Regions from separate parts of the Psychrosphaera sp. genome, predicted to be linked through region 1. Evidence: predicted binding sites of a transcription regulator. Region 1 holds the regulator's gene; each other region holds the start of a gene.
What was found. Region 1 encodes sigma-54, which starts transcription at its own class of promoters, with help from an activator protein. Its sites were predicted from a motif close to GTTGGCACGNNNNTNGNNT; they were not measured.
Positions count from the first base shown of each region.

Region 2: a site for sigma-54 is predicted at 7,142-7,160, ahead of AC4E96_RS09240 (Lcl C-terminal domain-containing protein). Genes of this name have one in related genera too.
Region 3: a site for sigma-54 is predicted at 6,401-6,419, ahead of AC4E96_RS04485 (PEP-CTERM sorting domain-containing protein). Genes of this name have one in related genera too.
Region 4: a site for sigma-54 is predicted at 3,525-3,543, ahead of AC4E96_RS09415 (FlgO family outer membrane protein). Genes of this name have one in related genera too.

Region 1 is NZ_CEYNSH010000008.1:23,618-32,401, forward strand. Features, by position in the region: gene AC4E96_RS03855 (calcium/sodium antiporter) at 1-322, shown strand, start outside; gene AC4E96_RS03860 (KpsF/GutQ family sugar-phosphate isomerase) at 371-1,336, shown strand; gene kdsC (3-deoxy-manno-octulosonate-8-phosphatase KdsC) at 1,336-1,902, shown strand; gene lptC (LPS export ABC transporter periplasmic protein LptC) at 1,902-2,450, shown strand; gene lptA (lipopolysaccharide transport periplasmic protein LptA) at 2,455-2,964, shown strand; gene lptB (LPS export ABC transporter ATP-binding protein) at 2,964-3,689, shown strand; gene AC4E96_RS03885 (RNA polymerase factor sigma-54) at 3,739-5,253, shown strand; gene hpf (ribosome hibernation promoting factor) at 5,286-5,573, shown strand; gene ptsN (PTS IIA-like nitrogen regulatory protein PtsN) at 5,703-6,152, shown strand; gene rapZ (RNase adapter RapZ) at 6,154-7,014, shown strand; gene AC4E96_RS03905 (HPr family phosphocarrier protein) at 7,058-7,330, shown strand; gene mgtE (magnesium transporter) at 7,475-8,784, shown strand, end outside.
Region 2 is NZ_CEYNSH010000026.1:39,374-48,157, reverse strand. Features, by position in the region: gene AC4E96_RS09260 (beta-propeller fold lactonase family protein) at 1-2,024, opposite strand, end outside; gene AC4E96_RS09255 (peptide MFS transporter) at 2,228-3,730, opposite strand; gene AC4E96_RS09250 (DUF2884 family protein) at 3,926-4,750, opposite strand; gene AC4E96_RS09245 (Lcl C-terminal domain-containing protein) at 4,824-5,360, opposite strand; gene AC4E96_RS09240 (Lcl C-terminal domain-containing protein) at 5,363-7,006, opposite strand; gene AC4E96_RS09235 (Grx4 family monothiol glutaredoxin) at 7,245-7,589, opposite strand; gene AC4E96_RS09230 (Fe-Mn family superoxide dismutase) at 7,835-8,416, shown strand; gene AC4E96_RS09225 (XTP/dITP diphosphatase) at 8,557-8,784, shown strand, end outside.
Region 3 is NZ_CEYNSH010000009.1:70,923-79,706, reverse strand. Features, by position in the region: gene AC4E96_RS04500 (TIGR03899 family protein) at 1-728, opposite strand, end outside; gene AC4E96_RS04495 (bifunctional diguanylate cyclase/phosphodiesterase) at 938-3,187, shown strand; gene uvrA (excinuclease ABC subunit UvrA) at 3,282-6,104, opposite strand; gene AC4E96_RS04485 (PEP-CTERM sorting domain-containing protein) at 6,492-7,247, shown strand; partial or broken gene AC4E96_RS04480 (tetratricopeptide repeat protein) at 7,352-8,784, shown strand, end outside.
Region 4 is NZ_CEYNSH010000027.1:32,416-37,545, forward strand. Features, by position in the region: partial or broken gene AC4E96_RS09400 (YgiQ family radical SAM protein) at 1-879, opposite strand, end outside; tRNA gene AC4E96_RS09405 (tRNA-Arg) at 1,273-1,348, shown strand; gene AC4E96_RS09410 (TonB-dependent receptor plug domain-containing protein) at 1,376-3,403, opposite strand; gene AC4E96_RS09415 (FlgO family outer membrane protein) at 3,585-4,196, shown strand; gene AC4E96_RS09420 (FlgO family outer membrane protein) at 4,206-4,994, shown strand.

The DNA.
Region 1 (8,784 bases):
TATAGCTCTTGGTACTAGCTTACCAGAGCTCGCCGCAAGTATAGCCGGTGTGTTAAAGGGTGAAGACGACATGGCCATTGGTAACATAATTGGCTCTAATATCTTTAATATTTTGGCCGTTCTTTCTGTTGGTGCCTTAATCCACCCGAGCGATATCGACCCTGCAGCAGTCTCGCGAGACGTATTGGTCATGATAGGAGCAACATTATTACTATTAGTCATGGCAATGAGCATTGGTGGTAGAACTAGGCGTATTAACCGTGTTGAAGGCGGTATTATGTTTATTGCTTTTGTTAGTTATCAATTCCTCTTATTTAGTTAAAAAGCGACTTTATTTTTCGCGGAAACGTCGTAGACGACAGGAACACTTATGACAGACTTTTTAACCTCTGCATTACGAGTTATCGAGATAGAAAAACAAGCCATTCAGGGGCTGACAAAGGCTTGCGATGAGTCGTTTAATAAGGCTTGCCACACTATTTTAAATGCAACAGGCCGAGTCGTGGTAACCGGTATGGGCAAATCTGGCCATATTGCCAATAAAATTGCAGCCACTCTTGCAAGTACGGGAACTCCCGCCTTTTATGTTCACCCTGGTGAAGCTAGCCATGGTGATTTAGGTATGTTCACTAAACAAGACGTGGTGCTTGCTTTGTCAAATAGCGGAGAAACAGGTGAGCTACTCTCACTACTACCCGTTTTAAAAAGAATTGGCTGCGACATTATTTCGATGACAGGCAACGCAACTTCAACATTAGCAACAAACAGCAACATTCACCTCAACGCTAAAGTTGAGCAAGAAGCGTGTCCATTAGGCTTAGCGCCAACCGCTTCAACGACCGCAAGTTTAGTTTTGGGAGATGCCTTAGCAGTCAGTTTACTAGAGGCTCGTGGCTTTACCGCAGAGGATTTTGCCCTTAGCCACCCGGGTGGCTCTCTTGGTCGTAAGTTACTACTTACCAACGCTGATATCATGCACTCCGATGAGCGTTTACCTATCATCAATCAACACGCGACGGTAAAAGAAGCGGTATTTGAAATGTCCGCTAAAGGCTTAGGTATGACCGGTGTGATCGATGAGCATGGCGTTTTACAAGGTATCTTCACTGACGGTGATTTACGCCGTTGGATGGACAATGACGACTTTAGTTTACAAGCTCAGATTGAAGCAATAATGACACGTAATGGTGTGACAGCGAAGAGCAGTATGCTTGCCGCAGAGACTTTGTCGTTAATGGAAAAAAAGAAGATAAGCGCTCTATTTATAGTCGATGACGAACACAAACCTATTGGAGCCCTCAACATGCATGACATGCTCAAAGCAGGGGTGATTTAATGAAAGAATTTGCCGACTGGTACCAAGATGTCGAAACTGATGTTTGTGAAAAAGCCAAAAAGATTAAACTCCTAATTTGTGACATTGACGGTATTTTCTCTGACGGCTCAGTATATATGAGTAATTCGGGCGAAGAGATCAAAGCGTTTAATACCAAAGACGGTTTTGGCGTTAAGGCATTGATGAACTCGGGCGTCGATGTTGCGGTGATAACGGGTCGCAGCTCGAAAATAGTAGAACAACGAATGAAAAGCTTGGGTGTAAAATACGTTTACCAAGGTATGGAGACCAAAACGATTGGTTACCAGGAATTGTGTAACGATTTGAACGTTTCCCCAAACCAAGTTGCCTTTATTGGCGACGACTTTCCTGACCTACCTGTAATGAATCAAGTTGGCTTGGCCGTTTCTGTTAGTGATGGTCACCCTTACGTTAAGCAGTGTGCTGACTATGTTACCGTAACACCTGGTGGCAAAGGTGCAGTTAGAGAGCTGACAGACTTGATCATTATGGCTCAACAAGGCGCAGAGTACATTACGTCGGCCGTCTCAGGAACAAGTAGCTAATGCGTTTCCGTTTTATAGTCATAACCTTGTTCATTGGTATCAGCCTTTACTTATGGTATCCGGCGTTCCATGATAGTGACGAACAAATCGATGAAGCAGAGGCGGTCTTAATCCCTGATTTTACTGCACGGTTATTACATCAAGAGCTTTTTGACAATAACGGTAAACTCAAAGAAGAAGTGTTTTCACAAAAAATGGAACACTTTGCAGACTTAAATCTGACCTACTTTGAGCAGCCCGAATTTATCATTTATCAAGATGACCAGCCCTACTGGCGGTTGTCAGCGCAAGTCGGCAACATGCAAGATGGTCGGCTAGTATTAAATGAAGATGTCCAAATGGTGCAATTAAATGACAATGAACTGGTAAATTCGATAAACACCTCTTACATCGAAATAGATCTAAATTCACAATTAGTCACCACAGACAAAAGGTTTGTGATAAAAGGCGTAAATACAACCATTGTTGGTCATGGATTACGCGCAGACCTCAAAGTGGGTCGCTTGCAAATGACAAAACACGTAGAAACGATTCTCAAAGGAAGTTAACTAAATGAAGTTAAACAACATTCTAATTCTAACGTTGGTGTTATTTTTTACGCCTTTAAGTCAGGCTATAAATGATGACTTGCAAATCAAATCGACAGAGCAAGATTTAAACTTTAAGAAAAACACCATGTTTTTTAAAGGTAATGTCATCATCAATCAAGGTAATATGAAAATTGCCGCGGATGAGCTTTACGTTGTAACAAAAGACGGTGTCGGTGAAAAACTTATCGCCAAAGGTAATCCCGCCACATTTACGCAAATAAACCCAGAAGGAGATGACTTAGAAGCTAATGCTAACGAAGTTGTCTACTTAGTTAACGATCGAATCTTAGAACTTAAGGGGAGCGCCAAATATCGTCAGGGCGGCTCGTTCGTTGACAGTGCAAACGGTAACATTACTTTTGATTTAGTTCGCCAACGTGTAAAAGCAATAGGCGATACTGAAAACGGTGGCCGTGTCACCACAACTATTAAAATCAAGCCAAAATCAAAAGACGACTCAGAGAATAACTAATGACGAAATTGGTAGCACAGCATTTAGCCAAAGCCTACAAAAACAGACAAGTCGTTAAAGACGTAAGTCTATCTGTTGAAGCCGGTCAGGTTGTCGGTTTACTAGGGCCAAACGGCGCAGGTAAAACAACAACGTTTTATATGATTGTTGGCCTTGTGCCGAACGACAAAGGCTTGATACAGCTCGACGACATTGACCTGAGTCACGAACCGATGCACGTTCGAGCTCGCAAAGGAATTGGTTATTTACCACAAGAGTCGTCAATATTTAGAAAATTAACGGTTTCTGAAAACATCATGTCTGTGCTGCAAATGCGCAAGGACATAGACGCAAACCAGCAAGCAGACTTACTTGATGATTTAATTGCCGAATTTCACATCGACCACATCCGTGACAGTCAAGGAATGGCGCTGTCTGGTGGTGAACGTCGCCGAGTTGAAATCGCGCGTGCACTTGCCGCCGATCCGAAGATTATTTTACTCGACGAACCGTTTGCAGGCGTTGATCCAATTTCAGTCATCGACATCAAAAAGATCATCCAACAACTGACAGCAAAAGGCATCGGTGTATTAATCACTGACCACAATGTTCGAGAAACACTTGATGTCTGCGAAAAAGCCTATATCGTTAGTCATGGAGAGCTGATTGCTGAAGGTACGCCTGCTGAAGTACTAGAAAGTGAGATTGTTAAGCAAGTTTATCTTGGTGACCAGTTTAAACTTTGATAATTTATACAACAAGAAAGTTAATTAAGTCAGTAAGTTCCGGGAATAAATGAGACCAACACTACAACTCAAAATGGGTCAGCAGTTAACAATGACCCCACAGCTGCAACAAGCGATTCGTTTGCTGCAATTGTCGTCTTTGGAACTGCAACAAGAAATTCAAGAAGCGCTAGATAGCAACCCATTGCTCGAATCAGAAGATGACTCTAATTACGACAGCGCTCCGGAGTCATCAGACAATACAGACGACAACTTTCAAGCTGAATCGGCACAGGAGTCACTCAACGGGAGCAATGACGACGCAGGCGATGATATCGAGTGGACCAAAGACGAGATAAGTACCAACGAAGCACTCCAGGATCAGACGATAAGCGACGACCTGCCAACAGACTCTTCTTGGGACGATTACATGAGTGCTGCACCTGCTAGTTCTGGTCCAGCTTATGAAGGTGAAGATACGGTTTATCAAGGTGAGACCACCACTAATATCCAAGATCACCTGCGCTGGCAGTTAAACCTCTCACCATTTTCCGATGATGACCTTGCTATTGCGACAGCAATCATCGACGCCATTGATGAAAAAGGATTTTTAACCGTATCTGCAGAAGATATTGTCGAAGCAGTTGATATTGAAGACGTCGAAATCGAAGAAGTCGAAGCCGTTTTAAAACGTGTACAGAATTTTGACCCTATCGGTGTTGCCTGTCGTGGGCTGCAAGAGTGTATGGTTGTTCAATTAAAACAATACAGCGATGATACACCGTGGAAACAAGAAGCCATTGACCTTATTCAAGAACACATCGACTTATTGGCCAACCGCGACTATCGCACCATCATTCGCAAGACAAAACTAAAAGAAAACGACTTAAAAGAAACCTTAGAACTTATCCAACAACTCAATCCAAATCCGGCTAGCATTGTCATCAAAGATGAAATTGATTATGTAATTCCGGACGTTAGCGTCGTTAAGAAAAAAGGTCGTTGGATTGTTGAGCTAAATTCCAATTCTATGCCTAAAATTAAAGTGAACGAACAATATGCTTCGTTGTCTAAAACGGCAAAGAACAATTCCGATGCACAATTTGTTCGTTCTCATTTACAAGAAGCTAAGTGGTTTATCAAAAGTTTGGAAAGTAGAAACGACACCTTGTTAAAAGTATCTAATTGCATTGTGCAACAACAACAAGCATTTTTCGAGTATGGGCCAGAAGCAATGAAGCCTATGGTACTCAACGACGTGGCAGAAATGGTTGATATGCATGAGTCCACGATCTCTCGTGTGACCACGCAAAAGTACATGCACACTCCTAGAGGAATATTTGAACTCAAATACTTCTTCTCAAGTCACGTAAGTACCGAAAACGGTGGTGAGTGTTCCTCAACCGCTATCCGTGCATTAATTAAAAAATTAGTCGCCGCTGAAAACCAAGCAAAACCGCTCAGTGACAGTAAAATTGCTGATATTCTGGCCGAACAGGGCATCCAAGTAGCCAGAAGAACTATCGCAAAATACCGGGAATCGTTAAACATTCCCCCTTCAAACCAAAGAAAACGATTAGTGTAGTTTCACTATTCAATCAAAAGAAGGAAGAGCATATGCAAATTAACCTAACTTGTCGTCATGTCGATGCAACAGAGTCCCTAAAAGATTATGTTGATACGAAATTTGCAAAACTAGAACGTCATTTTGATCATATTAATAACGTCCATGTGATTTTAGACGTAGAAAAGCTAATTCAACGCGCAGAAGCGACCATGCATGTTAATGGAGGTGAGCTTTTTGCAACCTCAGAGCACAGTGACATGTATGCAGCGATTGATTCTTTAATTGATAAACTAGACCGACAGGTCAAAAAACATAAAGAGAAGTTAACTCGTCATTAGAGGACCATTGAGCTGGCGCACATCGCCAGCTCTCGGCAATCGACCCGAGTATATTTAGGAGCGCTATGGACTGCACTCCTTAACCCATCTTTTGAAGTAAAATCAAAAGAACGAAGCAGTATTAAAGCCATGAAATTAAAAGTACTCTTGCAACCAGAATGCACCAAAGTGCTTTCCGATTGCCAAAGCAAAAAGAAAATTCTCGAGCACATTGCTGAGATAGCAAGTAGTCAATCTCCAGAACTGAATTGTACCGAAGTACTGTCCAGCCTTCTGAATCGTGAAAAGCTTGGAAGTACAGGAATAGGGAATGGAGTGGCGATTCCTCACGGTAAAATCAAAGCCGACGGCTCTCCAGTGGCAGTTTTGTTAGTTAGTCACCCAGCTGTTAAGTATGATGCCATAGACAATCGCCCCGTCGATGTGTTTTGTGCATTGCTTGTCCCAGAAGATCAATGTGACGTACACCTACAAACGTTAGCAAGCATCGCTGAAATCTTTGACAATAAAGAGATTTTACGTAAGATTCGTAGTGCGAAGACGGATAATGACCTATATCAAATAATTGAAGCCGCGTAATATGCATATTTTTATTGTGAGTGGCCGTTCAGGCTCAGGGAAGACAGTTGTACTTAGGGTTTTAGAAGACTTAGGGTATTACTGCGTAGACAATTTACCAGTAAACCTGCTACCTGCACTTTCGCACTCACTGGCAACTAACTATCCACAAGTTGCTGTCAGCATTGATGTTCGTAACATCCCGAGCTCAGAACAAGAGCTACTCGATAATCTTGATTTTCTACCTAAAGGCGTAAAAACCACGGTAATGTACATCGACGCTAAAGATGACGTTCTTATTCGTCGCTATAGTGAAACCCGTCGACTTCACCCTCTGTCAAAAGGTGAAAACTCATTACCTGACGCCATTGAAGAAGAGAGAAAACTACTCGATGCGTTAGCCACAAGAGCAGACTTATACATAGATACATCTGAATTGAACGTGCATCAATTAACCGAAATGATCCGCGAAAAGATCCTCGGTAAATCAGATAAAGAATTGGTCATTACTTTTGAGTCTTTTGGATTTAAGTACGGTGTCCCTAACGATATTGATTTTGTCTTTGACGCACGTTTTTTACCAAACCCTCATTGGGAGCCAGACTTACGAGCATTGACGGGTTTAGACCTACCAGTAAAAGACTTCTTTTCCGCACAACCCATTGTTAATAAGTTTGTTTTTCAAGTTAATAACTTTATGTCTACGTGGTTACCACACTTGGAACGTAACAACAGAAGCTATTTAACCATCGCCATTGGTTGTACAGGTGGAAAACATCGTTCTGTTTATATTGCTGAAACCCTTGCTGAACAATTCCGTTCTCGTGGAAAAAATGTTAAAACTCGTCACAGAGAAATGAGTCGCTATCAACAAGATCTTTAAGTGTATAAAAGCGACACCCACAGTTAAAAAGAATAAGAAAACTATGACTGTTTCAAAAAAGGTTACCATCCAAAATAAGCTCGGACTCCACGCCCGTGCGGCAACAAAACTAGCTCAATTGTCCCAGCAATTTGAAGCCGAAGTGGAAATTCAACAAGGTGAAAAATCCGCCAATGCGGACTCAGTTATGGCATTGTTAATGCTAGCCAGTAATCAAGGAAAAGAAGTGTTGGTTAAGGCTAGTGGAGCTCAAAAGCAAGAAGCGCTAGACGCAATCTGTCAGCTGATTAGCAATAAATTTGATGAAACTGAATAACTGAACCCTTCTTAAAAACAAACAGTTACTGGCCCCATTTACCCTCTCACTAACTATCTTAATTTGTAGTTATGCGTTAGACTAATGTCGAACTTTTAAAATAGCCCCAGCTGATTTTATTCGGCGTTTTAAAAAGAAATCACTATGTCTGAGCTATTAGAACAAGAATACACAATTCCAATTGAGGAATTTAACGCTGCCATCAATGATGGTATGTTTGTTCGTGTTCGCAATATGCTCGACAGTATGGCCGCTAATGAAATTGCGGTTCTTCTCCACGCTTCTACCCCCAAGTCACGTACAGTCCTTTGGCAACTGATCGATAGCAGTATCCAGGGTGAAGTACTCGAAGAGCTCTCAGAAGAAGTTCGTAATCCGATTCTTCGCAGCATGACACCAGAGAGTGTTGCCGAAGCAGCTGTTAACCTCGATGATGATGACTTCTCAGAAGTACTTCGCAGTATGCCTGATAAGGTTTACAAAAAAGTACTTAAAAGCATGGACAAGCAGGACCGCGCTCGTGCCGAACGAGTCATGTCTTATGAAGAGGACACTGCTGCCGCGCTAATGAACACCGATACCATCACGGTTCGTCCGGATGTTACAGTTGACGTTATTTTACGATACTTGAGACTAAAAGAGTCATTACCAGAAGCGACGGACTATTTATATGTCGTGGATAAAGAAGATCACTTCGTTGGTGAGGTGTCGCTTTCAACGCTTGTTACTTCCAAAACCAGTAGTCTAATTTCAGAAGTCATGGAAACTGACTTTGAAGTCATTCCAGCGTCAATGCACGAGTCCGAGGTGGCGAGTCTATTCGAACGTTACGATTGGCTAACAGCACCAGTTATTGATGAAGAAGGTGTGCTTTTAGGCCGTATTACCATTGATGACGTCGTCGATATCATACGTGAAGACGCCGAGCACTCGATGTTAAGTATGGCCGGTCTCGACGATGAAGCCGATACGTTTGCACCTGTCATGGACAGTACACGCAAACGTTCACTGTGGTTAGGTGTTAATTTATTGACCGCGTTGTTGGCCGCTTTTGTTTCATCTTTATTTGAGTCTACTTTAGATGAACTGGCCTTTTTAGCTGTACTAAATACTATTGTACCGAGTATGGGCGGTGTCGCCGGCAGTCAAACACTAACACTTGTAATCCGTGGTATGGCAGTCGGTCACGTCAACGAATCAAACTCAAGATGGTTACTCGGTAAAGAGCTGGCAATAGGATTCTTAAATGGTCTGATCTGGGCCATTTTGATTGCCGGTGTCGTAGCCCTTTGGAAACAAGACCTTATGTTGGGTGGTGTCCTTGCCTTTGCGATGTTAATGAATCTAATTTCTGCCGGACTTGCTGGTGTTTTGATCCCATTGCTGCTAAAACGCATGAATATAGACCCAGCCTTAGCTGGTAGTGTTATACTTACCACCGTCACCGACATCGT
Region 2 (8,784 bases), on a different contig from region 1:
TGTGCTATCACGATATGGTCATTACCACTGGAATATTCACCGTTAAATGATCCATAAAGCCATTTTTCATTTTCGGACAGAGTAAAGTTTGATTCGTAGTGAGGGTATCCGCTACCTGTTACATCCAACATATTTACAAGTGTTAGTGTTCCATCACTTGATATCTGGTAACTTGCAAAATAATGAGTCGAGTAGTCGGTCAGATAAGCGAACAAGTACTTATTATCACTGGATATAGTGAAGTTCTCGACAACAAAATCCGTGTGCCCTTGAGAACCACCTCCCTCAAGCATTTCTACGACATAAATCAAATTAAACGTTATGTTATCGTAGTCCCCTGAATTCCCATCAACTCTCATCAACACTGATTGGTCAAATGACCAGCCTGCAAACCACAAATCATTATTTGAGTCCACCTCACCATGACTGATATCCCAGAGGTTATAAGGTTTTATTTGGTCTTGCCCACGTATTTTGTATGGTGCTTTATTTGTGCTTAAGTCCGCCTCGTTAAAAATATACAAACCGCTACCGTCAGGAACAATTATGTCGTCGCCCTTTTTAACTGCACCAAATGAAAGGCCTAAGAGCTCTGTCTGATTTCGGCCACTTAGCTCAAATTCGTTGCTTATCAACACATCACTATTGTCCCCGCGGCCATCCATGTCAGCATCGACTTGTTCAGTAGCATCATAAACAAACGCATCGGTTTCATTTGGTACTCCATCGCCATCGATATCCGGGTCTTCGGCATTGGCGATGCCATCACCATCTAAATCCGTGACTTCCACACCCGACTCAATATTATCGATGATCACATCAACCGTTTGATTAACTTGTTCTGTTAGTGTTTCAATTAAGTCATCTAAATCGTCATCATCACCTATAGATGCAATATCAACAGCGAGGTCAGATATAATAATCTCAACTAAATCTTCGATATCACCTTGGTCAAGCTCATCGTTTTGCAATGCGCCCTGCGTGGATAACGCATTAACAACAACCTCGGCGGTCACTTCTGCGCCAATCACGATATCGTCAACGTCATCATCATTTTGCAGGCCATTAGAAATCTGATTTGCCATTGCCATATTACTGGCTTTGGCTAACGCCATCGCTTCAGCAACTTTATCAGAATCGTTGTTGTCGATATCCTCAAACAACTCAATTGTCTTTTGAGCTACAGAACCGATTAACTTAGACATCTCTTCTTGAGATAATTCGTCAGCGCCTTCTCCGACTTGATCTAATAAATCGTTAGCGGTTTCGACCAAAACAGCAGTCGCATTCACCAAAGCTGGCAATGTTTGCTCCATAGTGTCATTTTCTACAGCTTGTTTGGCCTGTGTTATAACACTCTTCGAAATAGCTACAATTGAAGATGCCTTTGAGGCAGAAACCTCTTGAGAAATGGAAGTCGGCAATACTTTAGTCGATACTACAACTCGCGCTAGTGCTCCCATACTCGCATTGTTATCGGCAATAAAATCACTAGAAAGTGCGTCTGATTCAATACCTAATTCACTAGAAACTAGGGTTTTACTGGCTTCTAAATCACCTGAGGTTTTGGCATGAATTGCGACTAATGTAGTAATAGGCGTCACATTTTCTGAGCCGGGTAATGACATCATTTCAAATGTATTCGACGCTCCGACAGGAGTACCATCAGGGTTTTCATCGGTTATCGTCGCCTCGTCAACGGCGTCAGCCCCGACTAGTACTGAATATTGTATTTCATCAGCGTTTAAGCCAAGCCCTGTTATATCAAGTTCGGCTACGCCACCTGCCTGAGTAACGCCTGAAGGCTCATCCGTATCTAATGAACCATTGCCGTTTATATCAATGAAAACCGTTGCACCACGGATATAATCATCAATAACTGTCGCATTGACGGTTTCAGAAACGGTATCGTCATTGTTGTCACTGTTGTTGTTTGAGTTCTCTGAGCTGTCTGAACCACCACATGATGCTACTGCCAAAGAAACAAAGATGAAAAATGGAATGTGTATGTAGGGTTTCATCATTAAGTCCCTTTAATAGTTAAAAGTAAAAAAAAAGTAGACCAAAATCGGTACAGTGCAAGGGAAGAAAACAAAGGTTTTTAAAAGTGGTTAATTTTAAGAGTAATTTTGTTGAAACCCAGAAACAAAAAAAAGCCCAGCAAACGCTGGGCTTCCCAATTAAGCTTTACTTTTCGACACCAACCGATGTCTAAGTAAGCCTGCTATTAGATTTTAGTATGATCTTCTGGTGTACCTTCGTGTGTACCAACCACTGACATTTCTTCTTCGATTTTTGATTCTAAATCGTCAGCTACATAATCTTCTGCACCGTGCATCCAATCAACGAGCTTGTCACTTAAGAAGTACAATGCGATACCAGCTAAGAACGCCATAATCGCAACGCCACCGAAGGTAGAAAGCGGACCGGCATCACCAACTAGTTTACCGATCTCTGCCGCAGCGTAGTTACCTAAACCTGAGAATAGGAACCACATACCCATAAGTAATGAAGTAAATTTAAGTGGTGCTAAACGAGATACCATTGAAAGGCCAATCGGAGATAAACACAGCTCACCCATAGTGTGGAACACGTAAGCCATAACTAACCAAATAACGTGAGCTTTTACGTTTGCATCATCGCCAATTTGTAGTGCGGCGCCTACCATTGAAATAAAACCAAGGCCCAAGAAGAACATACCTAATGCAAATTTCTTAGGAGAGTTAGGTTCTGCTTCACCCATTTTTAACCAAATCGCGGCAAACATTGGTGCCATGATAATGATGAAGATTGGGTTAACGGCTTGTAACCAAGACGCTGGCATTTCCCAGCCAAAGAACACTAGGTCAGTTTTGTATTTTGCGAATAAGTTCATCGAACCTGCGGCTTGTTCAAAACCGGCCCAGAATACGATAGTGAAGAAAGACATGATAAGGATAACCTTCACACGGTCACGCTCTTCTTGTGTTAGAGGCTTGTTTTTCGCCGCTAAATCTTGGCCCTTAGACTGCTTTGCAGAAGGCTCAACACCAACATTACCTAAATATTTATTAGCAAGCGCCAATTGCATCAATACGCCAAGTAGCATACCGATACCAGCGACTAAGAAGCCGTATTGGTAATCGTACTTTTCACCAACTGTACCAACAACAAAGTAACCTAAAATCGAACCTGTATTAATACCCATGTAGAAGATTGTAAATGCAGCGTCTCGACGTTTGTCACCTTCTTCGTATAAGTCACCAACCATAGTTGAGATGTTTGGTTTAAAGAAACCGTTACCGATGATCAATAACGCCAGGCCTAACCACATCATTTGAATTTCAAATCCAGCAACCATTTCGTGTGGCGTACCTAACGCAAACTGACCTAACATCATGACTACACCGCCGAAGATGATGGACTTGCGTTGACCCCAAACATTGTCAGCCATCCAACCACCTAATACAGGCGTAACGTAAACCAACATTGCGTATAAACCAAGGATGTTCAGTGCGTTTGATTGAAGTTCTAATTGGTATTTTTCGTCTGCATCAGCTGCAAGAGGATCAATACCGAAGTGAGCCATATCCCAGCCCATTGCCGTTGCGGTTGCAAGGCTAGAAAGATAAAGAACGAAAATACCACGCATTCCGTAGTAACTCATACGTTCCCACATCTCTGTACCGAATAGCAGGAAGAGGCCCTTAGGATGGCCTAACATCTCCCCTGCTTGTGCAGGTTTGTTCATGTTGTGTACCCTTATTTTTATAATTATTGCTTTAGCGCATTTAATTTTTAACCCTCGAGTTTATACAGTCATCACTACAATGTTTCAAGGTTCAGGGTTGTTAATGGGTAAATAAACGACAAAACACGCCAAACGTCGTGCGAAGCAACTAATTTGACGCATTCTTGTTTTTGACGAAAAAGCTAAAAATCAGCCTTAATTTGGGTTGTGAGTAGGGTTATTGGTTGGGTTAGACAAGATGTCGTAACGGCGCAATTGCGGAATTTGATTTTGTAATCGCGCTTCAATCTTATCTAACGTTTGGAATCGCTCACAAAACGCCTCGGCTTTTTTGGCTAAGCGGTTTGCGTTGTATTGAAGCGCTTGCTCAACGTTATTAGTCAGTTCGTTAACGCTGTCGTCCAAGTCAGCTTGCTGACCTTCTACTGCTCCTTCACTGCGACGATACGCTTGTCCCATTGCACCTAACATAACGTTTAATGAGTCTGTCACTACCCCTGATATTTTTGATGAAAGTTCATCTGAGAAAAATTCATCCAATTCGTCCATGCCTTGTGGTGCGATATAAAAGTTATCACCAGAGCGTGAAAAGCGGCGCAGCAAGCTATTACGTAAATGTTGGAATTGCGCTTGTGTTTCTTTGGCGGCGTCGGTGCCTGCCAAGCCAGTGATGACTTTTTGTAGTGCGTCAAAGCCCAAGTCCATGCTGTCCATGGCAATGGTGACAATTTCAGGCAGCTCTTTTCTTAATCCACGACTGAACTCTTTTAACAAAAAGCGTTCTTGGTCAGTGAGTTGCATCATTTCGCCACGAATAAACAACTGGGTATCGTTATTGATTTGGACCTGAGTTCGGCCTTTTTTCATTACACGAATATGGTCAGGCGAGATCAACAAACCAAACTCAAGACGAATATGACATTCCATTGCAGTTGCCACCTGACTAGCAGGTAACAAAGTCACTAGCAGCGCAACTTTTAGGGCAATAAGCCATATCTTAAGGTTTGAAAATTTGTTCATTAACCGTTTCACACTCGTTATTTTAGTTACATATCATTTCCAAGTGTGTGTCTTTGCTACATTAAAATCAAGGTTATTCAGCGTATCGAACCATACGTACGTAGTAATCGGCATTTTTGTCATTGGTATCAATACGACCATTATAAAATGCGACGGACCAAGCTTCATCCTTGCGACTTGCCGACGTGTTTGGTGTTGATGACCAATGACGTTCTGATGGTGTATTAGCAAATATTTCGGCGTTCGCTGCAGGTGCCACACAAGAACGCTCAACAATTGACGCCAGCTCTTTAATATTAGGCACACGCCAATCATCAAAATTACCTGCAGAATACGCCGTCGCAGTTTGCAACGCTTGTTGCCAAGTTAAGCGCAACGCTTCACCTGTACAAGTCTCATTAGTTGCATCCCAAGTCTGGCCTACCACACATCGTGCCCAAGCTAGGCCAGTTGTTGAGTCAATTACATAATCAGAACTGATCCCTTCTGTGATGAAGTTTTCTGATGGTGTCGTAACCACCGCCGTTTCACATCGTTGATCTATGGCATAAGCCGGATTGAATACGGAAACAACACTTAACGTTAACAAGGTAATAACTGTAATTTTCATTGTTATGGCTCCCTCACTAATCGCACGTAAGCTCTGGATGTCGTATTAATGGCCGAGTCATCGCCGTTGCCTATATCAATAACCCAGTTAAATAAGTCACCACCGCCCTCAACATTGTCGTTGGACACCCAATAAAATAAATGGTTTAGCTCACTGCGGTCAGGCACATTTGGGAAAAACTCGTTAGGTAACAGGTTATTTTTATCGACATCTCCGTAGTCCATGATACCCATTAACTCTAAATAAGTCGGTAAACGCCAGTTCGCGCCGCCACAAAATGCTTGTTCATTAACTACATCAACATATTGTTCTACCGAACAAATATATGCAGATGGACACGTACCGATTGGGTTTAGTGCATCGTTGATTACGTATTGGTTTTCGACGCTTCTAAGTTCACTAAATTGCGGGCTTGCGCTTGGAGTTTTTACTTCCCAAACCAGGCCTGTAAAATTGTCTCTTACACAGCTAAACACAAGCGCATCATTACTCAGTTCATCACCATTCACATCAAACTTAGTAAAATCGAAGGTCTTATCGCCTGTGCCGTATTTATCAATTGCGTCCGCTACCGAGTCACGACCGGAGTCTGCATCTTGGTTCGGGAAATCAACACTATCGCAGCTAATAATATCTACATCGTCGTAACAATCGATAACACCAGTATCATGCAACGAGCCTAAATTCAGAGGGTTTACCGTAACATTAACCGTATCAGTCGAACTGTTGCCATTACTGTCAACGGCTTCTAATTGAAAGCTCAAGGCTTCAGTTATATCCACATTAGGAGCAAAAAATTCAGCAATACACTGGTCGCTATTTGTTAGCTCGACCGTTTGTCCAGTTAACTGAGTCCAAGAACAAGAAATAACGTTATCAACCGAAAAGCTATTGGACGCATCTAATAGCACACGAGTAAATTCGTTGACGGTTTGGTCTTGTCCGGCATCTGGGTTAACTGTGCCCTCTGCAGCGGCTATTTGAATATTGATGACGTTGGTCCCGACAAGTTCGAAGTTGTCGGTTACGGTTAATTCAATTTGATATTGAGTAAGAGATTGAACAAACGGTGCTTGAATAGTGACTGTGCTTTGATTGGTATCTGAGAAAAACTGCAAAGGTTCATTGTTATCAATTTGCTTCCAGCTATATGCTCGCACTTCGCCATCCGTATCGTAACTCTCTTCACCAGATAAGGTGATCAGTTCAAATGTACGATACGGCGCTACGGCTGTTGAAAGGTTATTAATGACCGCGACTGGGTTTCTGTCGATGTTATTGACCGTGACCGTGATTTGATCAGAAACGCGCTGACCATTCGGCGCGACATAAACAACCTCAAACACAAAATCCGTATCCACTTGGACTTGAGGAGCCAAAATACTAAAATCAAGCGCAGCATCCGTTGGAAAGTCTTCGATTAATGGCCCTTCAATCTGAGTCCACGTTGTTGCACCTTCATCCGGATATACACTAGCGGTGATGGCAATTAGTTGCCCCTCTGCAACAGTAAAATCGGCACCTAAGTTCACACTGGCAACATCCGCACCAGATGGCCCTTCAGGTTCACTGCCACCACAGGCAGTCAACATAGTAACAATTAGGACCGATTGAATAATAACTAAAAAAGCTCGAAACTGGTTCATGACAATGTGTTCCACACCTTAGCTCTGCCAACAGAGACTTTGAACAAAAACAACCCGATTTCAGTTAAGGTTAGACAGTACAACTTTAATTATCATTGTACTTTCCACAAAACTAACAAAACTCATGCAAAGGCATTGCAAATTAAGTGCCACCGAAGATGTATCAATTACTGTTTGGTTAAATAGCGCACACAAAAAAGCCGAGCATTGCTCGGCTTAATAAAAATAAACGTTAGGCTTATTCAGCGCTGTCTTCTTCGGTTTTGAATTTAGCTGCTGTTTCTGCGATCAGAGGTTGTAACTCACCTTTTTGGAACATCTCTAAAATGATGTCACAACCACCAATTAACTCACCTTCAACCCATAATTGTGGGAACGTTGGCCACTCTGCATAAATAGGTAATTCGGCACGAATGTCTGGGTTTTGAAGAATATCGACATAAGCGAACGGTTCGCCACATTGCATTAATGCTTGAGAGGCTTGCGATGAAAAACCACATGATGGCAATTTAGGGCTGCCTTTCATGTATAAGATGATTGGGTTTTCAGCGATTTGTTTCTTAATTTTTTCAATGGTTTCCATTGTAACCTCAACTTAATGGTAATTTTTTACACGACGACTAGACTTATGCCTGATCTTAAAAATAAAATAGTGCGTTTTATAAAAACAGACTTGAAAATCAATCTTTAAGTCTTATTTACTATGAACGAATGGGATATTTTCAAGCCCACATTGTTAAAATAAGTATAAAACGGCCACTTGCTTAAATCAGTCAAGTGGAGAGATTTTATCAGTAATCATAAACAAAGCCAACGGAGACAACCATTATGGCATTCGAATTACCAGCACTACCTTATGCTAAAGATGCATTAGAACCTCATATCTCAGCAGAGACGTTAGATTTTCACCACGGTAAGCACCACAACACTTACGTAGTAAAATTAAACGGTCTAATTGGTGGTACTGAGTTTGAAGGCAAATCACTAGAAGACATCGTTAAAACGTCTGAAGGTGGCGTATTTAACAATGCAGCTCAAATCTGGAACCACACGTTCTACTGGAACTCACTAAGCCCGAATGGTGGTGGCGCTCCAACAGGTGCCGTTGCTGACGCAATCAATGCAAAATGGGGTTCTTTTGAGAAGTTCCAAGAAGCATTTAATGACAAAGCGGTTAACAACTTCGGTTCAAGCTGGACTTGGTTAGTTAAGCTAGCTGACGGTTCTTTAGACATCGTTAACACTTCAAATGCAGGCACTCCAATCACTGAAGAAGGCGTTACTCCGCTTATCACAGTTGACCTATGGGAACACGCTTACTACATCGATTACCGCAACGTTCGTCCTGATTACCTAAAAGGTTTCTGGGCACTAGTAAACTGGGATTTCGCAAACAAAAACTTTGCATAATATCCTCAGTTAACCTGATCGATAAAGGCGCCAAGTTTGTATAAACTTGGCGTTTTTTTTTGTATTATGCGCCCTACTTCAGCACCGCTACATTTGCACTGACGTAATGACAATAAAACCACAGGAACATAGGACTGGTTATGAAAGAGCTGTTATTGGCCTCTGGCAACAAAGGTAAAGTTAATGAACTACAAGAAATGTTATCGCCACTGGGCTTTAACGTTATTCCGCAAAGCCAATACAATGTTGACGAAGTTCCTGAGACCGGCACCACGTTTGTCGAAAATGCCATTATTAAAGCTCGCCATGCAGCGGCCGTTACCGGTCTTCCTTGTATTGCTGACGACTCGGGTCTAGAAGTAGCAGCA
Region 3 (8,784 bases), on a different contig from region 1:
TTTATTGCCACATCATAAACTTGGTTTTGATGCGTAATCTTCACCTCATCATTGGCTTGATAAGCCGCAGATTCGATTTCCTGTTGGTGAACTAGGCCTAACTCAATCAGGGTGATGAGTTGAGTGTAATTTAGCCCATGTTTACTCAGGTTTACGGTCACTTTATTACTGCTTGCAAAAAACGACATCAAGGTCGGCTTTTTATACACACCAGTGATTAACCGTCCAGCACTTTCCTCTCCAAAACGGCAAACGAGTTTAACAGCTTGGTAAAATACCTTTGCTTCTTTTGTACTTAATTCTGAGAGAGTTTTGAGGCTTCTATGTGAAAACGAACCTGGTTTTACTAGCTCTTTGGCGAGCACTTTTGCCCATAGTTCGTGTAACGTTGGAGTGAAACCATTTTTAGCTAATTCGATAAATTTCATCATCCAGTCTAAATCGATTCGCTCTAACAATGAGTCATCTTTTACAAACTCTAGTCCAAGGCTAAAAATTTGCTCTAGATTGTACTGTTGACGGGCTTCTAGAAGCTGCTCTCGTTTGTGAATGCGCTGCGCAATAGACTTGCTTTGATCTCGTAGCAGTACGACTTGGTCACCATCTAAATGGTGTAACACTTGCTGCTCATTTATTTCGTGAGAGTTTGAGGTGATTTCGAAATCAATACCCGAAATTTGTTTGACCATATTGAGGTATTTTGTACGAGATTTTGGCTGATTGCTCATGTAATTAGATACGGTTCATGACGAAGAAACCTTAATAGTCTGTAAATTATGGTGCATTGTCAAAAAATGTTCAAAATAGGGCTGATAACTTGGTCAATATTGTGTTTATTTCCTACACTTTAAATGAATCAATTATTCTGCGTCGAAATCTGTGAGTCTTCACTCTTATCATCACGCGATCTAATAAACGAGTAGGATGTATTTGCCCAATGGCATCGAAAAACCAATCGCTAGAAAGCGACTTTTTATTTGCAGGACAGTCTTTAGCTCAAGAAGTCGATGAATTACCTATTGAGTCACTCGACGCGTGGACAATTCTCGTGGTTGATGATGAACCTGAAGTCCATAAAGTGACACACATGGCGTTAGAAAATGTGGTGATTAGTGGAAAAAGACTCAAGTTTATTAATGCATATAGTGCCCGTGAGGCAACCGAGTTGCTTAAACAGCATAATGATATTGCGGTCGCTATTTTAGATGTTGTGATGGAAACCGATGATGCTGGGCTGCGTCTTATTCAGACCATTCGAGATACATTACGTCTAAAGGATTTACGAATAATTTTACGTACAGGTCAACCTGGTCATGCTCCTGAAGAAGAAGTGGTTATCAATTACGAAATCAATGATTATGTGACAAAAACAGAATTAACTCGTAATCGCTTACTAACCTCCTTGTGCGCTGCTATCCGTTCCTTTCAACAAATTAAGTTAATTAAAGACTCAAAAGAATTTCTTAAAAATTTAACTATGATGAACAGTAGCTTAATTGAGCAAAAAAGCTTTGCGAGCTTTGTTCGAAAGTTAGTTTTGCTGTCAGTGGACCTATTCAAGGCAAAAGGCCCTGGAATTTTTTTATTGAACAGCTCTGAGCAGCGAACTAACGTCGATAAGTTTTATATCGAATACAGTAATGATGATCTATTTTCATTTGTTGGCCAAAGTTGCCGTGAGATTATTCCTTCTCATGATGTCGATTTAATTAAATTGTGTCTGCAAAAGCAGCGCTCCATAATAGAACAAGACCGTTTGATACTGCACATTCCTTCTAAGTCATGTGTGGGTGTACTGGTTATATATGAATCGCAACGAGAAAATACTCGTGAAGAGTTAGTTGAGTCATTTGTTTCAAATATGGCATCCGATTTAGATAACTCATTATTACTCAAGAAAGTCAGTGACATTGCATTTTTAGACGAATTAACTAAATTGCCTAACCGCTCTCGTTTTATCCAACATTTGGATGAGTTTGTAGAGCAAGACAGCTCACTCGATACAGTCATGCTGCTAGACATTGAGCACTTTTCAGATATTAACGATGGGCTGGGCCAAGAAGCTGGCAATGCATTGCTTGTTAGTTTGGCTGAACGTTTGTGTCGCCAACTTGGTAATGATGTGATCATTTGCCGAGTGGGTGCTGATATCTTTGGTTTAATAGGAACAACGGAAACACTGGCTGAAGATAAAGTACTCGCTATTTTCGACTTACCGTTTAAAGTCAATGATAATCAAATCCCAGTCAACGCCCGCATTGGTGTATGTCGTAAACCAGATAGTTCAGAAAGTGGGTTAACGGTTATTAAACATGCAAATATAGCCTTGAACAGGGCCAAAAAAGATAGCCAAACTCGTTGCAATGTATATCGGCCTGAAATGGAAGATGAAACGAGTTGGCGCTTGTCAATGATAAGAAAGCTAACCGATGACTTTTTTGATTCCAAGCTCCAGGTTTGGTATCAACCTCAATTAGACTTAAAGACGATGGATGTAATTGGCGTTGAAGCTTTACTCAGATGGCCAAGTAACGATGGTGGTTTTATTTCACCGATGACATTTATTCCTCTCGCAGAATATACAGGGTTGATTGTCGATATCGGTGCGTGGGTTTTAGAACAAAGCTGTATTGAAATAAATCGTTTAAAAAAACTTGGTTATGATCAACTCCGTGTTGCCGTGAATGTCTCAATGCCTCAATTTAAAAACTCTCATTTTGTAAGTGATGTAATCGAAGTCGCACGGGCTAATAAAATAAACCCTGATGAGATAGAGCTGGAGATAACCGAAAGTGTGGTTATGGATGATACTAATTTAGTAGTGCGCTCCTTACACCAGTTGCGAAATAATGGTTTTACTGTCGCTATAGATGATTTTGGTACCGGTTTTTCTTCTTTGAGCTATTTACACAAGTTACCTTTAAACCGATTAAAAGTGGATCGCGAGTTCATTCGGGAAATAGGTGAAGGCGGAGACGGAGTATTAGCAGAGACCATCGTCGAGCTTGGCCAAAAGCTTGGGCTCGAAGTTATCGCTGAGGGTATCGAAACACAAGAACAACTGGATTATATAAAGAACTTGGGCTGTGATGAAGCCCAAGGCTATTTCTTTGCTAAACCCATGCCAGGCCCACAACTGGAGGCATATCTGAGGGAGTTAAAAGAAGATAAAGAAGCAAACGAGTAGCATTCCAAATTACTACTCGTTTCTAGAGCTACTTACCGATTATATCGATTTAACTTCAGGCTTCACTTTCCAGAGCGGGTCGCCAAACGTAAACTTACTTAAGCATACTCTTTAGATATTTAGCGGTAAATGATGCGTCCACTTCACACACTTCTTCTGGCGTACCCTTAGCGACGATAGTACCACCGCCTGAACCACCTTCAGGTCCTAAATCAATGATGTAATCCGCGGTTTTTATGACATCCAAGTTATGTTCAATAATAACTAACGTATTTCCGTGATCTCGAAGTCGATGTAAAACGGCTAACAGCTGTTCGATATCATGGAAGTGCAAGCCAGTTGTTGGCTCATCCAAGATGTATAGCGTTTTGCCCGTGTCTCGTTTTGATAACTCTTTTGCTAGCTTCACGCGTTGCGCTTCACCACCAGAAAGTGTTGTCGCTGACTGTCCCAAGCGAATGTAACTCAAGCCAACATCCATTAATGTTTGAAGCTTTCTGGCAATAGCTGGAATCGCATCAAAAAACTCTCTCGCATCTTCTACCGTCATGTCGAGTACTTGGTGAATGTTTTTACCTTTGTACGTTACCTCAAGAGTTTCTCGGTTGTATCGTTTACCGTGACAAACATCACAAGGAACATAAACGTCAGGTAAGAAATGCATTTCTACTTTGATTACACCATCACCCTGGCAAGCCTCACATCGACCACCTTTGACGTTAAAGCTAAATCGACCGGCTTTATAACCACGAGCTCTGGCTTCTTGAGTACCTGAGAAAAGATCGCGAATATTGGTGAATATCCCAGTATAAGTTGCTGGGTTTGAACGCGGTGTTCGACCGATTGGACTTTGGTCAATATCAATTACCTTATCCAAGTGGTCAAGACCATTTATCTCTGAGTAAGGAGCTGGCTCTGCCGTGGTCGCTTTATTCAGTTCCCTATGTGTAATTGGGAACAAGGTGCCATTGATCAAAGTAGACTTACCAGACCCTGATACACCGGTGACACAAGTCATAAGGCCAACAGGAATATCGATAGAGACGTCTTTTAGGTTGTTACCTGTTGCACCTTTTAGCGACAGCCATTTATCGTTATTTATCGGAACTCGTTTGGTAGGGATTTCAATCTTTCGAACACCCGACAAGTATTGGCCTGTTACTGAATTCGGATTGTTTTTTACTTCTTCAGGGGTGCCTTGTGCGATAACTTGTCCGCCATGAACACCAGCGCCAGGACCAATATCGATGACGTGATCGGCTTCGCGAATCGCATCTTCATCGTGTTCAACAATAATAACGGTATTGCCTAAGTCACGAAGGTGGGTCAACGTTTTAAGTAGTCTGTCGTTGTCTCTTTGATGAAGGCCAATAGAAGGTTCATCAAGGACATACATAACGCCGACTAAACCTGCACCAATTTGGCTTGCTAGTCGAATACGTTGCGCCTCACCACCGGATAATGTTTCAGCGCTTCGCGATAATGACAAGTAAGTTAAACCAACATTTACCAAGAAACCCAAACGTTCTCGGATTTCTTTTAGTATTTTTTCGGCAATCTGTGCTTTTTGGCCGGCCAGTTCTAACTTTTCAAAAAAGTCGCTGGCTTCACCAATGGACATTTCAGTAATTGTTGGCAAATTGGTGTTGGTAACAAAAACGTGCCTTGCCTCTTCACGTAATCGGCTGCCCTTACAGCTAGGACAATTTTGAGTACTGATATATTTAGTCAGTTCTTCTCGGACCGTATTTGATTCAGTTTCACGATAGCGACGTTCCATATTAGGCAAAATACCTTCAAAGGGGTGGTTTCTAACCACAACGTCACCGCGATCATTCATGTATTTGAATTCGATATTCTGTTTGCCACTGCCATGTAAGATGACATGACGATGTTCGTCCGGTAGGGACTCAAAAGGTACGGTTAAATCTATATCAAAATGCTCAGCGAGAGACTTTAGCATTTGGAAGTAATAAAAGTTGCGTTTGTCCCAGCCTCGAATGGCTCCACCAGAAAGACTTAATTCACCATTAACGATGACTTTGTCTGAATCGAAGTATTGTTTGACGCCAAGACCATCACAAGTACTACAAGCGCCAGCTGGATTATTGAATGAAAACAGGCGAGGTTCTAACTCTTGCATTGAATAACCACAAACTGGGCACGCAAAGTTAGCGCTAAACGTCATCTCTTCTGCATCGCCATCCATAAAGCTTACACGAACAATACCGCTGCTTAATTCAAGTGAGGTTTCGATAGATTCGGCAAGGCGTTGTTGAATGTCATCTCTTACTTTTAATCGGTCAACAACAACTTCGATAGTATGCTTTTTATGGAGCTCTAGCTCTGGAGGATCAGATAAATCACACACCTCACCATCAATTCGAGCCCTGATATAGCCTTGAGCGGCGAGATTTTCTAAGGTCTTTACATGTTCACCTTTACGATCTTTGACCACAGGGGCCAAAATCATAATTTTGGAGCCTTCTGGTAACTCCAGAATTCGGTCGACCATCTGCGAAACGGTTTGGGCTTCGAGTGGTTCGCCGTGCGTAGGACAGGTTGGGGTACCAACACGAGCATAGAGAAGTCTTAGATAGTCATAGATTTCGGTAATCGTGCCGACTGTAGAGCGAGGGTTATGAGAAGTTGATTTTTGCTCTATGGAAATAGCCGGTGACAAGCCCTCGATGTGATCAACATCGGGTTTTTCCATCAACGATAAAAATTGACGCGCGTAGGCTGATAGTGATTCGACGTATCGGCGCTGGCCTTCTGCATACAAAGTATCAAAGGCCAATGAAGACTTACCTGAACCAGAAAGACCCGTAATACAAATGAGTTTATCTCTAGGGATTTCTAAATCAATATTCTTTAAATTGTGGGTGCGAGCACCGCGGACTTCAATTTTATCCATATCAACTTCTTAGCAATTTAACAGATCAAACAGTATGACATTTTTAACCTGAATAGGAAAACTTAAACAATCAAACTTAAAAAGATAACTATATGCCCGAACGCCAGATTTGGATTGATTTATTCTTAAAAAAACCATCCAACAAACCGATTGCAATAACCACGAAATTGTTTAAAATTTAACACTTCGAGAAATACTAAGTTTCTCAATTTGTAAAAAAGAACCCTGAACTGTCGGTCTTTTTTACACACAGCTACCAATCACGTTCTAAACCTTTGATTAATAGTGGTTTTTTATTTGGAACGTTATTTGCTTATAACTATCATTGGTACATTTAGAATTTTATATCGAGTGCAAATTTGGATTTGGGCTCTTGAGGGTTAGGAAATGAAGAAGTTTTTAATTGCAGCATTATTATTTGCTCCGTTTTACTCGTTAGCGAGTGGCACGGCATTTAATTTTAATTTGAGCTCGGACGAAGTGGACGCTAACAATTATAGCTCATATAGCACTTCAAGCAGTTCTAGCAGTTCCATTCAGGAACGAACTTATTATGACTCGAGAAGTGGTCTGGGTGTAACTATTTCAGGATGGGCTTGGAAAGATGAAACCACGACAAATGGTAGAATTGATGGAACTGTTAAAAAAGCGATGGAGTTAGGTTCCTACTCAGGTGGTTTAGGCATAGTCAATAATTCATATGATTATCACGTTGCTGATGGCGGTAACGGAGCTGGTGTTGACTTTTTCTTACTTACTTTCGCTGATTCTAAAAAGGTAACTTTGGATAATGTATCATCAGGTTACGTAGATGATCATCATAAAGACGAGCGTTCAGATCTTATATTGAAAACAGAGGCCGTTTCCTTCGATACGGTCGCTGGTAGTTTTATGTCTAGGGGTGATGTTGTATCTCTTGCACATTCTGGCGACTCAGGTAGCACCTCTTATTATTCAAGCAATAGCTCAACGCTTTCAAATCAATGGATAGTCTATGTTGGTGCTTCGGTTTGGCAAGGATTTAAAATGAACGGGCTCAGTGGCTCATTAAACAACCCAACTGTTGATGTCTCAGAACCAGGCGCGTTGGCTTTATTCGCTCTAGGATTAGCGTTCTTAGCGAGAAGAAAACAAGTTTCTTAGTACAAATCTGAAGTAGTATTTCAATTCTAAAAAGATGGCATTTGGCCATCTTTTTTGGTTTATTAGCACATGTAAATGTTTTGGGCGTATTTGGGGTGAGAATAATGGCAGTAAAGTCTATTTCAGGGTTGATGTTGACTTTGGTTTTGGGATTTTCAGCGGGTAGTTTGGCGTTAGATAACGATTATGAAAAAGCGGTTCAGGCTTATTACGACGGAAAAATTAACGAGAGCTTTATTCACCTCAAGAATGCATTGGAGCAAGACCCAAGAAACCTCCCAGCAAAAGTTCTATTAGCCAAAGTCTATGTCGAAAATGGAGCGATGGACTTAGCTGTTACCGAGTTCGACGAAGCACTTGAATATAACGTCGATATCAATCTTATTCTCAAAGAATACACAACGGCACTCATCTTAACTAAACAATTTAAAAAGCTTCTCACGATTGAAGAATCAAAAATTAAGACTCCGGCGTCTCGTTATGAGCTGTTTTTGGCAAAAGGAACGGCTTACCTAAATTTAGACTTAGTCGAACTAGGACGTGCTAGTTTTTTAAAGGCCCAAGAAATATACCCTAATGAGCCAAGAGCGCTTAATTCTTTAGCGAGTTTTGAGTTAGAACAAAACAACTTGGAAGAAGCCAAAGCATTAATAAACAAATCTTTATCTATCTCACCTAACGATCATCGAACCTTACACCTGCAAGGTAAATATTGGGGTGTAATGGGCGATATTGAGAAAGAAATAGAGAGCTATCAAACTGCGCTCACCGTTTTTAATGAAGATCCAATTGTGCAACGTTCATTGATTGGTGCTTATATTAAGAATAATCAAATAGAAGAAGCCAAAGAGCTTCTCGATGAAGTGTTTGAAAAAACACCTGACGATCCGCGAATGAAGTTGTTACTTAGTTGGATACTATCCATTGAGAACAAAAACGAGGAAGCAACCTCTACTCTAGAAAGCATCGCTAACTCTATCTCTTTATATGATGAAGACGTGCTGACGAACGATCCATCACTTATTTTTATCAATGCAATTGCGTTTTTCACACAAGACAACTTGGAGAATGCCCGCAAAGAGTTATTAAAATATTTAGCGTTAGTTCCTAAAGATTTAAGAGCCATTTTTACATTAGCTCAGGTCTATCGACGACAGGGCAACAACACTGAAGCTATGTATCTGCTAGAAAGAAGCTTCTCGTTAGTGATTCAAGATAAAGCAGCGGGATTATATTTAGCCGACCTATACGAAAGCGAAGCCAAGAGATATGAATTAGAGCGGTTGTTAGAAGAGTTACATCGCAATTTTCCTGATGATACTTCAATCGGTTTAAGGCTGGTGGCGCTTTATTCTAAAAGCGGCCGCATAAAACAAGCTGATGATGTACTGAATCGTGTCAATGAGAGTCAGGGTGAAAATAGTTTTAGATTAGCCCAAGGCATTATCTTTCTTGAAAACAACGAAGTTGAGAAAGCCGAACAAATCGCAAATGAACTAAGCGGTACTGACCCGGAAAATCCACAAGTTCTTAATTT
Region 4 (5,130 bases), on a different contig from region 1:
AGAAACGCCAGTGTCATCAGCCGCACTTTGTTGAATCGCTTGGTCTTTATTGTCACAAGTATTCGCATCGTATTCTTGATACGGGTTAAGCATAGGGTCGATGATGCCCGGCTTGTCGATATGCGTTGAGTCAATACCTTGCCAGTCTGGTAACGCATCTTTGACGATAATCGCGGTACCACGAACATCTTTGATATCTTTTATGTCTTCGCCGTTCGCAAGGCGGTGAGTCACTTCAACCAGTGGACGCTCGGCGTTACCAAAAATCAGTAAGTCAGCTTTAGAGTCAAAGATAACCGAACGACGAACTTTGTTTGACCAATAGTCATAATGTCCAATACGGCGTAACGAGGCTTCAATACCACCGATAACAACAGGTACACCTTTGAAGGCTTCACGACAACGTTGAGAATATACGGTCACTGCACGGTCTGGGCGCTTTCCACCAATATTATCTGGTGTATAGGCATCGTCGTGACGAAGTTTACGGTCGGCTGTGTAACGGTTGATCATTGAGTCCATGTTGCCCGCTGTCACACCAAAATATAAGTTTGGTTTACCAAGACGCATAAAGTCGTCTTTGCTGTGCCAGTCTGGTTGGTCAATGATACCAACGCGGAAACCTTGGGCTTCTAACATACGGCCAATGACGGCCATACCAAAGCTTGGGTGGTCAACGTATGCGTCGCCTGTTACGAGAACAACGTCACAGCTATCCCAGCCTAATAAATCCATTTCTTCGCGAGTGGTAGGTAAGAATGGAGCTGGGCCAAAACATTCTGCCCAATACTTTGGGTAGTCCCAAAGCTTCTTATCCGTTTTGACCGTGGCCTGAGGAGGCTTAGCTACAGCTGGTCGTTTTGCAGTCGTGGATTGCATGTTAGATACCTTTAATAGTTACAGCGTGTCTGCGCAGGCGTAACCAACACAGAAAAATCAGTGATTCTATAAGCACTTATAAATTAGTGACTACAAGAATCTCGCCCAAGAGCCAGTTACTTAACACCCAATGGGCTTTGTCTTTGGCTTTTGTCTTTAAAAGACGCGCCTTGGCAAATGGACGCGGGATTATACAGGTAAATGTAGCAAAGGGGAAAAGCTAAACCGAACTATTTTGGATAAAATATATACAAGTTGAGGTTTTCGAAGTTTTAGGTCTGTACTTCATTGTTTTTTATTAAAAACATTGAGCTTTGAAAGTTAACCTGCTTAAAATAGGAACTAGACCGCACAGGTCCAATATTATCTCAATAAGCTACCAACGAGCATCAAGTCCCCTTAGTTCAACTGGATAGAACAAGGGCCTCCTAAGCCTTAGATACAGGTTCAAGTCCTGTAGGGGACGCCAACCACAAAAGCTGACTTCATATTGCGATTAAAAAGAGTACCGCCAACCTAGCTCTATTTCGCGCCCTCGAGCAGGGACTTGTTGAATTAATTCTGATGAATCGTAGCCAATTGGTACAGCATAAGGGTAATAATATTCTTTGTCGGTGATGTTATGGATTTGAAGTCGCAACCGACTGTCATCAGTGATGTAGTAATCGAGCAGACCATCAAAAAGGGTTAGTGACGCGTCTGATGTCATCACTGGAATGTTATCTCGCCAATTAACCTGAAGGTTCGCTGATAGATTACTCGTAAGATTGATATCAAAGGTCAAATTTGCGTAGCGTTTTGGAGACAGGTACTCAATCGCTGTTGTGTCTTTCTCCATCATTTTGTCTGATTTGTTATTAAAAAGTTGAGTGTAGGCGAGCAATAAATTCATCTCTGGTGTTAGCGCGGTTCTGCTTTCAATCTCTATACCCTGATTCGAATTATTAGAAAGGTTAGCCACTTTAGAGGGAACATTGCTAGTAAAACCGATGAGGTCGGTCATTTTATTATCGAACAATGTAAATGAGTGATAGTAATTGTCCTGAATATAACTATAAGCTAGTTCTGTTGATTTAAGTGAAGTGGTATTTAGGCCTTTACTTCCAGGTGCTAAATTACTGTTGTCATCATAAAGATCACCTATAGATGGCACGCGGTAAGCTTCGTTATATAAGGCTTTAAACACATGGTTGCCATCAATATTATACACAGCTGCTAACCTCGGTGACCATTCGCTGGTAATGTCATTGTAGTGGTCGTGTCTCAACCCCAACGTTAAATTCAACCGCTCTGAAACATGCCAATTATATTGACCATAAACACTACTAATTTCTCGTGTTTTATCGGCGACAACTTGAAGTTCTGATTCGTCAAATTGTTGGGTTTCACCTAAGTAGGTAAAGTCCCCTAAGATGTTGTAATTAGAACTGAAAAATGCGGTGGGGACTTGGCTCCTTTGGTAGCTTGCACCTGCAGTTATGACACTATCACCGGATAGTTTATAAAATGACGACAGATTAAACAGTAGACTTTGGTGTTCTAGGGTAAAACCGAGATAAAGGTCCTCATCAATAAACCCTGGAGACCCCTTAGGCAATTGTATTCCCATGGAAGTGCGTTCGTTATTTGAATACTGCGCAGAAAGAGTCACACCTTGGTCCGATTCGTCAATAAGTTGATACTTAAACTGGTGAATGTGGTTTTCTAATTCAACCGAATTAAACCCGTCTTTAAGGTTTTGATACAAATAAAAGTTTTGCCTTTCGCTGTCCTGATAAAGATATCGCCATTGTAGCGACTGATATTTTACATACGCTTCTAGTTGCTTGCTCTCGAAGGGGTCTGTGGTGGTGGTTTGCCTAGCAAATCGGTCAAAGCTATTTTTATACGTTTCACCAGAATCATTCGTTATGCTAATTTGGACCCCATAATCGACATCACTTATTGACTGGTTAAGCCCTAGGCTTGCATTGAGAGTGAGATTGTTACCACTGGAGACAGTCAATTGATCCGTGGTTTCTGTAATGATATTTATGACGCCCTGAAAGGCATTTGCACCATAAACAGCCGAGCCAGGACCGCGTATTACTTCAATTCGCTTGGCATTTGAAAGGTCAAAATAGCGCATGAAGTAGCTGATACCACCTGAAAAGTCGTCATTGATTCGTTGTCCGTTGTACAAAAACAAAATTGTGCTCGCGTATTTTTGACCCAACCCTCTTGCGACTAGATAAGAGTTATTATCTTCTGAAACGTTATACGCCGAATAAAAACCAGGAATAAAACGATACAAATCGGTGATGGTTTTAATGCCGAGTCGGTCTAGTTTTTGCCTAGTAAATAAAGTGATGGTAGCGGGTGAAGTAATAATGGATTCGGGACTTGTAGACGCGATGGAAACTTCCACTTTTAGTAAGTCTTCAAGTGGCATTTTGAAATAGTCTGTCTCGTCTGCAAGTGAAGAAGTGGAAAGTACAATTACAGTACAAGCAAATAAACAATTGAGAAAAGCGGATTTGTACATAAAGTCTCAAGTCTACCGTTGTTGGTAATTAGTGTAGTTCAAATTTTTTAACACTGAGCCTGTAATAACCGAAAGTAGCGTAAATAAATTTTAATATAAGCGTCACAGCGTTCGTGGAACGACTGGCACTAGTTTTGCTTGTTAATTAGATTAGTATCGTACAAGAGACGCGGAAAATGCCATGAAATGGTTACTTTTAGTATTAGTTAGTATTTGGGTAAGTGGTTGTAGCACAATAGAAAAAGTGGCAGAACTACAAAACCCCAAACCACCTGAAGGGTATAAGCAATACCAACCAGAGTTGCGTGAAAACACCATGCATGCTCATGTTGAGCTACTCGCCCGACAATTGCTTGACACTACCAACGCATTTGACGTGAGTCGACCTATTGCAGTCGGCACTTTTTTGCCAGCAAATAGCTTGCGGCAAGACACAAACACATCCCACCAACGCTTTGGTGTTCAGTTACAAGAGAGCATGATGACCTTTTTAACTCAAGCTGGGTTAAAGGTCGTGGAATTTAAAGTGAAAACATCGATGACGGTGAATGAACGTCACGACCAGTTTGTTTCGCGGATGGCAAAAGATTTAGACCCGTCTGTTCGAGTCGATTACATCGTAACAGGCAACTACACTCAACAACAAAATAACCTGATGGTAAATATTCGTTTGATTGATGTGGGGTCTAAAGCTGTCATGGCTGCGGCCACTGATTACGTGCCTCTCTCGGCAATGTGGAGTCACGAAAAAGTGAAACTTAAAGACAACCAATTAATTCGCGGCGAATATTAGGAGCCTATGATGAAAAAGCTATTATTACCTTTATTGGCAACTCAACTAGTCGCCTGTAGTACCTTTGATAATTGGAATTGGTCTGAAGAAGAGGCCAACTCAGACGCAACAGAACAAAGCCAAGCAGTGGCTCAAACAACGAAAGCGCAGAATACCAGCAATGATGAATTGGCATCAATGCCGCTTAATGCCAAACCTCGTTTAATTGCTGGTGATGTTTCGACACCAGACACAGCAAGTGTGCAATTTCAAAATGAGTATCGCCAACAGTTACTTGGCCGTATGAGTGAATTAAGAGATCAACAACCTAATTCGACTCGTAGCGTCAAAGATTTAAATTATTATGTGCGCACTATGATGCAAGACCTTGTTGGCAACATGAAGTACGTAAATGCTGCTACGCCAGTGGTAGTGACAAGCTTTGTGATGCTCGATAGTGACTTTCAGCACGCTGACCTTTTAGGTCGCCAAATTTCAGAAAGTTTTATCCATGAAGTACATAAGTACGGCATCCCTGTATTAGACTTTAAAACATTAGATTTTATTCGAGTTACACCTCAAGGTGATTTTGTATTTAGTAAAGATTATCTTGAGCTAAATGGTGACTTACCAATTAAATACGCGGTTGCAGGTACGATGGTCAAGCAGGTATCTGGTTATTTAGTTAATGCTCGTGTGATTGGTATCGAATCAAAAGCTGTAGTTGCTAGCGCTCAAGGTTTCTTGCCTGCAGGTGTTGTGAACAGTTTAATTTCAAGTGGTTTTAGTGATGGTGTGCCATTAATGTCGGGCGAATAGTCTGATGAGGTGTGACGGTATGAAAAACAGCAATGAGTTAAAAAGCCTTTCAACATCGGCTAAATTGGCCTCACTAATGTTATTTAGCGTGAGTGTATTAAGTGGTTGTAGTCTGACAGAGTTTGTCAGTGGGTCG